3 regions of the Arthrobacter sp. NamB2 genome follow, and region 3 is predicted to be linked to each of the others. Evidence: riboswitches for the same ligand, from Rfam matches in the RefSeq annotation. Region 3 holds a riboswitch; each other region holds the start of a gene.

Evidence for each region. Region 3 has a riboswitch for cyclic di-GMP ahead of FDK12_RS06115 (glycoside hydrolase family 26 protein). Riboswitches for the same ligand answer to the same signal wherever they lie in the genome.
Region 1: it holds a riboswitch for cyclic di-GMP, as region 3 does, so the genes downstream of both, FDK12_RS15215 (hypothetical protein) here and FDK12_RS06115 (glycoside hydrolase family 26 protein) in region 3, are expected to answer to the same signal.
Region 2: it holds a riboswitch for cyclic di-GMP, as region 3 does, so the genes downstream of both, FDK12_RS14620 (response regulator transcription factor) here and FDK12_RS06115 (glycoside hydrolase family 26 protein) in region 3, are expected to answer to the same signal.

Annotation. Positions count from the first base shown of each region.
Region 1 is NZ_SZWI01000003.1:194,861-197,054, forward strand. It holds gene FDK12_RS15215 (hypothetical protein) at 112-1,284, opposite strand; cyclic di-GMP riboswitch class I at 1,302-1,376, opposite strand; gene FDK12_RS07430 (glycosyltransferase) at 1,654-2,194, shown strand, end outside.
Region 2 is NZ_SZWI01000010.1:25,116-27,309, reverse strand. It holds gene FDK12_RS14625 (Hpt domain-containing protein) at 50-505, shown strand; gene FDK12_RS14620 (response regulator transcription factor) at 519-1,352, opposite strand; cyclic di-GMP riboswitch class I at 1,487-1,561, opposite strand; gene FDK12_RS14615 (ArgP/LysG family DNA-binding transcriptional regulator) at 1,657-2,194, opposite strand, start outside.
Region 3 is NZ_SZWI01000002.1:507,584-509,777, forward strand. It holds gene FDK12_RS06115 (glycoside hydrolase family 26 protein) at 81-1,337, opposite strand; cyclic di-GMP riboswitch class I at 1,354-1,428, opposite strand; gene FDK12_RS06120 (ROK family transcriptional regulator) at 1,622-2,194, opposite strand, start outside.

The sequences.
Region 1 (2,194 bases), on a different contig from region 3:
GGGCGGAAACGCGTCCCCGGGAGCACCGGCTCGTGGAGCCGGTGCTCCTGGGCGGCAGCCACCGAAGACGCGCGTACCTCGGGTCAGGTCCGCTCGCGCGTGGCGGTCGTCCTACTTCGCGCCGAGGACCACGGGTGAGCACCGCGTCGCGTCACACACCTGGTATCGAACGGAACTGGTCTTGGTCGTCGCCGTGTAGCGGCCGGTGTTCGGTATCGCGCGCCGCACACCGTCGGCCACCAGCGACACCGTGGAGCCCTGGGCCCCCGTCCACGTGAGGGTCGTCGACCTGAGGGGGCCCGCCTTGGAGTTGGTCGCCTTCAGCGTGATTGCGGGGGCCGGTGCCGGAGTCGGAGTCGGGGTTGCCGTCGGGGTTGCCGTCGGAGTCGGAGTCGGAGTCGGCGTCGGCGTCGGCGTCACACCAGGCTGCGCGGCGGCGGGCACGAACGAGAAGTCCCGCACGACCACCTGCTCCGGCTTCACCTGGGCAGGGTTGCCGCCACCGCCGCCGGTCACCCAGAGGTTGAAGTGGATCGCTTCGCGCGCCGGCTCGGGGACGTTCTCGCCCTGCAGCACGGTGCGCTTGAGCAGGGGGCCGGTGTAGCCCTCCCCCGCAAAGGTCTCGAACGTGAGCTTGTTCGGTTCCCACACCATGCGGTGTGTGAGGACGGGGTTGGTGGTGACGTCGAAGGTGACGGTCTGGTTGCCGAGTCCCGGAGCCTTGCTGGCGTCGAACCAGTAGCCGTGACCCTGGGTGACGGGCCAGTTCTCGCCATAGCTGGCTCCGCCACCCCAGGCGCTGGCCTCGCACAGGTCTATCTCGTTGAACCCAGGGGCTGCGGCAGGATCGTAGGTGAAGAGGCAGCCCCACACCACCTCGTCCTGCAGCGTCGTGAGGTCCTTCTCGATGGTGGTGCTGTAGGTTCCATACCCGAAGCCCTGCCGCGTGGTGCTGAATTCGGCTCCCACTGCGGCTTGTCCGGTCGGGTTGGAGAGCTTCATCGTTACGTGGCCATTGGTGTCCGGGTTGCTCACGTTGGCGGCATCGAACAACTTGCTGTAGTTCGGTGCACCACTCCAGAAACGCTTCTTCCAGTTGAAGCCGTTCCACGCGAAGTCACCCACGGGCCCCGGATCGGCTGCCGGCGCAGTGGTGTCGGCGGCGGCGACGGGCACGGACACGGACGTTGCCATCAGGACCGCTGCCAGAGCGGCGCCAAGAACGAATCTCCGCCTGCCGCGCATCGGTCGGCCGGCAACGGGCACTGCGGTTGATGAGAGCATGACTGAACCCCTTGCTGTTCGGTAGCCCGGCGAACCTCGAGGGTTCCGTGGCTTTGCGTCACCGGTTCGCACCGGCTTTGCCCTTTCGCTGAGCGGCTGCCCTAGCGCGCCTTCGGCCCGCTCAGCTGGTCGTCGGCATCTCGATCCTTCCGTACCGAGTGCTGGAGTCGTGACGCAAAATCCGCAGAACTTCCACAGTATTGGCGCACCTCCGCGACGCACTACGCCGACCGCTGCACTCGGGTACCTTTGTTCCATGCTTCGGGGGCCCGCAACGACCGGTTGACCGGCACGTCGGGCAATCCCGGCGCTCCCGCGTCACGAAGCAGTGCCAGAGGCAGACGAGCAGGATATGGAGCGTGCTGGAGTATGGCGACGACACCGCCGGCGGATGGATCCGTGGGCAGCACCCGTAATCCGGAGTCCGAGCCGTCATCGAGCGGCAGGACTCTCCTTATTCGGGCCATCGTGCTCGTGACGGCGGTCCTCGGCCTCAACTACATCGTCTGGAGATGGCTCTACTCCATCAATTGGGACGCCTGGTGGATCGCCATCCCCTTGGTCCTGGCCGAGACCTACTCGCTGATCGACTCACTGCTGTTCGGCTTCACGGTGTGGAAGCTGAAGAAACGCCGGGCCCCGGAGGCTCCTGCAGGTCTCACCGTGGACGTCTTCATCACCACCTACAACGAGCCGCTGGACCTGGTCCTGACCACGGCGCGGGCTGCGAAGAACATCCGCTACCCGCACAAGACCTGGATCCTCGACGACGGCAACCGCGCCGAGGTACGAGCCGCTGCAGAAGCCGAAGGCATCGGCTGGATCACGCGGTCCGCGGACTGGAAGGACATGCCGCGGCACGCCAAAGCCGGCAACCTGAACAACGCGCTGATGTCCACGGACGGCGAGT
Region 2 (2,194 bases), on a different contig from region 3:
AACATGCGGCTCCTCCGTCGGTGGCAGCAGGGATCGATACCCTTGTCCCATGTCCAGCCCTCCCATCCCGCCACGTCCTGGCCTGCAGCAGGACGGCGGGCCGGCGACCCTGCCGAAGGACGCCGTCGGCGATCCGGTCGCGGGAGGCAGAGCCGCCCCGTTGATCGATCTCCGCGTCCTTGAGGACATGGAGGACGACTTCTCCGACCCGTCCGTGGTCGGACGGTTCGCGCTGGACTTCTCGGCGACGCTCGACGGGAAGGTCCGCCGACTGGAGCAGCGGCTCCAGGACGGTGACCTGGCAGGAGCCCGGGACGCCGTCCTCAGCCTGACGACGTCGTCGGTGATGGTGGGAGCCCGCCGGCTGGCCCAGGCGGCGCTGGCCGTCCAGCGTTTCCTCTCGGCTGCAGACCTCGACGCCTGCCGGCGCTCGATCACGCTGCTGCGCGCCTGCGCCTCCGACACCGAGCACGAGCTCCGCGCCACCTATCCGAGGCGACCCTGACTGCGACGGCCACCTAGCGGGGATCAACGCTCCGCGGCATGATGCGGAAGCCGACGCCGCGCACTGTGGTGATGAGGTCAGGGTCCGCGTCCGCCCTCGCGAGCTTCTGGCGGAGATTGGCGATGTGCACCTCGATCGCCCGCTCATCCGTGCGGCTGACGAAGTTGTAGCCGCGGTAGTCCGTGCCCCGGGATACCCGGACCAGTTCCTCCTTGGTCCGGACCGCCCCGTTGCTCCTCAGGAGTTCGTGCAACAGGTTGAACTCGGTCTTGGTCAACGGCAGTTCGACGCCGGTGCACGTGACGGTCCGGGCATCGCCGTCGAGTACGAGGGCGCCCCGTGTCAGGAGCTGACCTGCCGGGTCGTTGTCCGTGAGTCCTGCGGTCGTCCCACTCGAAGCGACAGGCGCGGACGACTGGAGCGGCACGTCCCGTGCTTCTTCCACCTGCGACTTCCGTCCGATGCGGGGCCGCCGGAGCATGGCGTCGATACGCGCCCTCAGCTCCCGAGGGCGGAACGGCTTCAGGACGTAGTCGTCCGCTCCCGCCTGCAGTGCCGTCAGGATGTCCATCTCGTCGCTTCGTCCGCTCAGGACGATGACGTAGCAGTCCGTCGTCGAGCGGATCCGCCGCAGGACCTCATGCCCGTCGATATCGGGCAGGCCGACGTCCAGGGTGACCACCGTCGGATGTTCACTGCGCACGACGGCGACCCCGTCCCTGCCGGTCGCCGCACCACTGACCTGGAAGCCACACTGCTCGAGGATGGCGCAGACGAGGTTCCGGATGTCCAGATCGTCCTCGATGACGACGGCCGAGCGGCGGTCCGTGGAGGGGGAGCTACTCATGACCCGGAGCTCCGCGCCGGTTCCGCAGCGCACGACGCCGGCCGGGATCAGGGTATGCAACCGCGGAGGGATCGGCTGCTGCGGGGACCGTATGAAAGTGAGGCGTCCGAGGCATTGTTCGTGGACCTGTTCCCTTCGGCGGCCCGGCTGACCGCGTGGGTCCCGTGGCTTTGCGTCCCCGGCTCGCACCGGGTTTGCCCTTATCGACGAGCGGTTGCCCGCCCTTCGATATTAGCAACCGCCCGGGGCGCTTCCGCGACCGGACACCCCCTGCCCGGCGCGCGGTGCAGTCGTCCCCGCGTCCTCACGGAGCCCCCGTCGCGGGCCGGCGGAGGACGGCGGCGGCCTGCCGCACGGCCTCGCCGACCGTCGCCAGGGCCGTCGAGCCGTGGCGCCACTGCTGCCAGTAGAGGCGGACGTCCACGGGACCGCCGGGTGAAAGCGGCACGAGGTCCTGCGGATCTTCACCCAGTTCCAGTTCGGAGACGAGTCCCCAGCCCATGCCGAGCCTGATGGCATCCTTGAACTCCTGGGCTGCAGGAACGTAGTGGCGCGGAGGGTCGAGGACGCGGCGCGTCCGTGACCGGAGGTACTGGTCCTGAAGGTCGTCCTTCCGATCGAACACGATCACGGGGGCCAGGGCGAGCTGCTCCGCCGTCGCGCCGTCGCGGAACCATGTCTGCCGGAATTCACGCGTGCAGACGGGGATGTAGCGCATGATGCCCAGCGCATGGGAGGAGCAGCCGGGCATGGGCGCGTTGACGGACGTGATGGCCGCGGCCGCGGCGCCGCTGCGCAGTAGTTCGAGGGAGTACTCCTGGTCCTCGCGCAGCATCTCGATC
Region 3 (2,194 bases):
TCCCGTTTCCGGGCAGCATGCAGCACCGACGGCGATGAGCCGGTACGACGAATGGCTCGGTCAAGCACTGACCCGGTGCGTCAGCGGCGGCTCGCGAGGCCGGCCCTGAACGCATCAGCCGAGGCCGTGGTGCTGTTGATGCGCCAGTCGGCTTCCTTGTTGATGTGGAACCAGACGAGCCCCATGACATCCTGCTGCGCCGAGAGATAGCCGAACAAGTCGGTGATCCACTGGGCCTTCGATCCGCCGGTCTCGGCCGAGGCGGTCTCCGCGATCATGATCGGGACGCCGGGAGCGAGCGTGCGGAGCTGGGCCAGGCCTTCGCCGAACAGTGCCTCGGGTTCCTGCCAGCCGCTCCAGGACTGCGACGTGCCCCAGTTGTATCCATCCAGTGCCACGACGTCCGCATACCCTGGGCCCGGGTACAGCTCCTCCAAAGGGGTCGAACCCCAGTAGGGCACGTTCGGGCTCCAGACCCAGCTGATGTTGCTGGCACCGGTCGATGCGACGACGTCGTGTACATGGCGGTAGGCCGCGATGTAGTCGCCTGACCCGTTGCCGTTGACGCCTTCGGCCCACGGGTACCAGTCGCCGTTCATCTCGTGGGCGAACCGCAGGTACACGGGCTGACCCCACGTCGCGAGCGTGATGCCCCATTCGCGCAGGTAGGCGTCGTAGTCCCCGGCGGCTATCCGGTCCAGGGAGTAGGCGGGCTGGGAAGTGCCGCCTCCCCAGGTCCAGGGCTCCCAGGTCAGGAGGGTCTCCGCTCCGCGGGCGCGCGCTGCGTCGAGCTCCGCGATCGGCGCCGGCTGGTTGAAGTCCTTGTAGGAGAGCACGATCGAGGGCGCCTCTCCCGCGAGGGCGGCCACCTCGTCCAGCTCGCCGCCGGCCGAGGGCCCGCCGTTGGTGCCGATCCCGAATCGGAGGGACTTGGGGGAGTCGTTCACGGGCGCGGGTTCGACGACGGTGAAGGAAACTGTCGCGACGGCGGCACCGACCGTAGCCGTGACCGAGACCTGACCCGGCTGGGCAGGCATCACGATCGACGCTTGGAAGGAGCCTGTGGACGTCGTCGTGATGGCGACCCTGGCGCTGCCGGCGACCACTGTCCCCTTGCTCCGCTTGGGAAATCCTGCTCCCGTCACGGCCACCGGCGTACCCGGCTCCCCGGCAGTACTGCTGAGCGTGATCCTTGCCGGCTGGGCCGGGGCCGCCTGGGCGGGAGGAGGAGTCAGCCCGACCATCAAGGTGGCGATCGCCGTGGCGAGGAGGAGGAGCCGGAAGGCTGTTCCTCGGACGGGGCCAACGAATGATGGGGTAGCGGTGGCTGGAAGCATGATCGGCACCTACCTGGTCGGTAGCCCGGCTGACCGCGTGGGTCCCGTGGCTTTGCGTCCCCGGCTCGCGCCGGGTTTGCCCTCGACGCCGGGCGAGTGCCCGTGCGCCGTGTTCCACCCTGGCGGCGGAACGTCTCCCATTGTCCCCGCACGTCCTGTCCTGTGGGTCGCTGCGAGCCCAAGGATGGCGAAGGATTCCTGCAGTTCTCGCGCAGGACGGAGGGCTCGCCCGGTTCCCGGTTCCCGTCCTCCCCGGTAGGCGTCATCGTCCGGCCCGGATCGGATCAGGCGAAGGACACCGACCGCAGGGTGCGCGGGGACAACCGGTCCTGCAGGACCAGGGTTGCGGCTCCGAGGGCCGCCGCGTCGTTCCCGTTGACCGACAGGCGGACCTCCACGGGATGAATGGCTCGTGCCATGGCCCGGTGCGACAGGGCCTCCGCAATGATGTCCACATAGAAGCCGCCGGCGGTCGAGAAGGCGCTGCCGGCGAGCACGATGAGTTGCAGATCGAGGAGGTTCACCATTGAGATTACCGCGCTCGCCACGTACTCGGCAGACTCGTGCATCAGTCGCAGGGCGGTCCCGTCACCGTTCGTCGCGGCCGTCCCCACGGCAGCGAAGTCTTCGGAGATCACTCCCGTCAACGGGATGTCGAGGTCACCCCGGGCAGCAGCTTCGGCTGCCTGCGCGACGACGATCCTCGGGCTCGCGTACAGCTCGAGGCAGCCGATGTTGCCGCAGGGACACTGGAGTCCCCTCGCATCCACCGTGACGTGCCCGATCTCGCCGACATTCGAGCTCACACCCTGGTAGATGGTGCCGTCCATGACGATGCCCGAGCCGATGCCGGACCC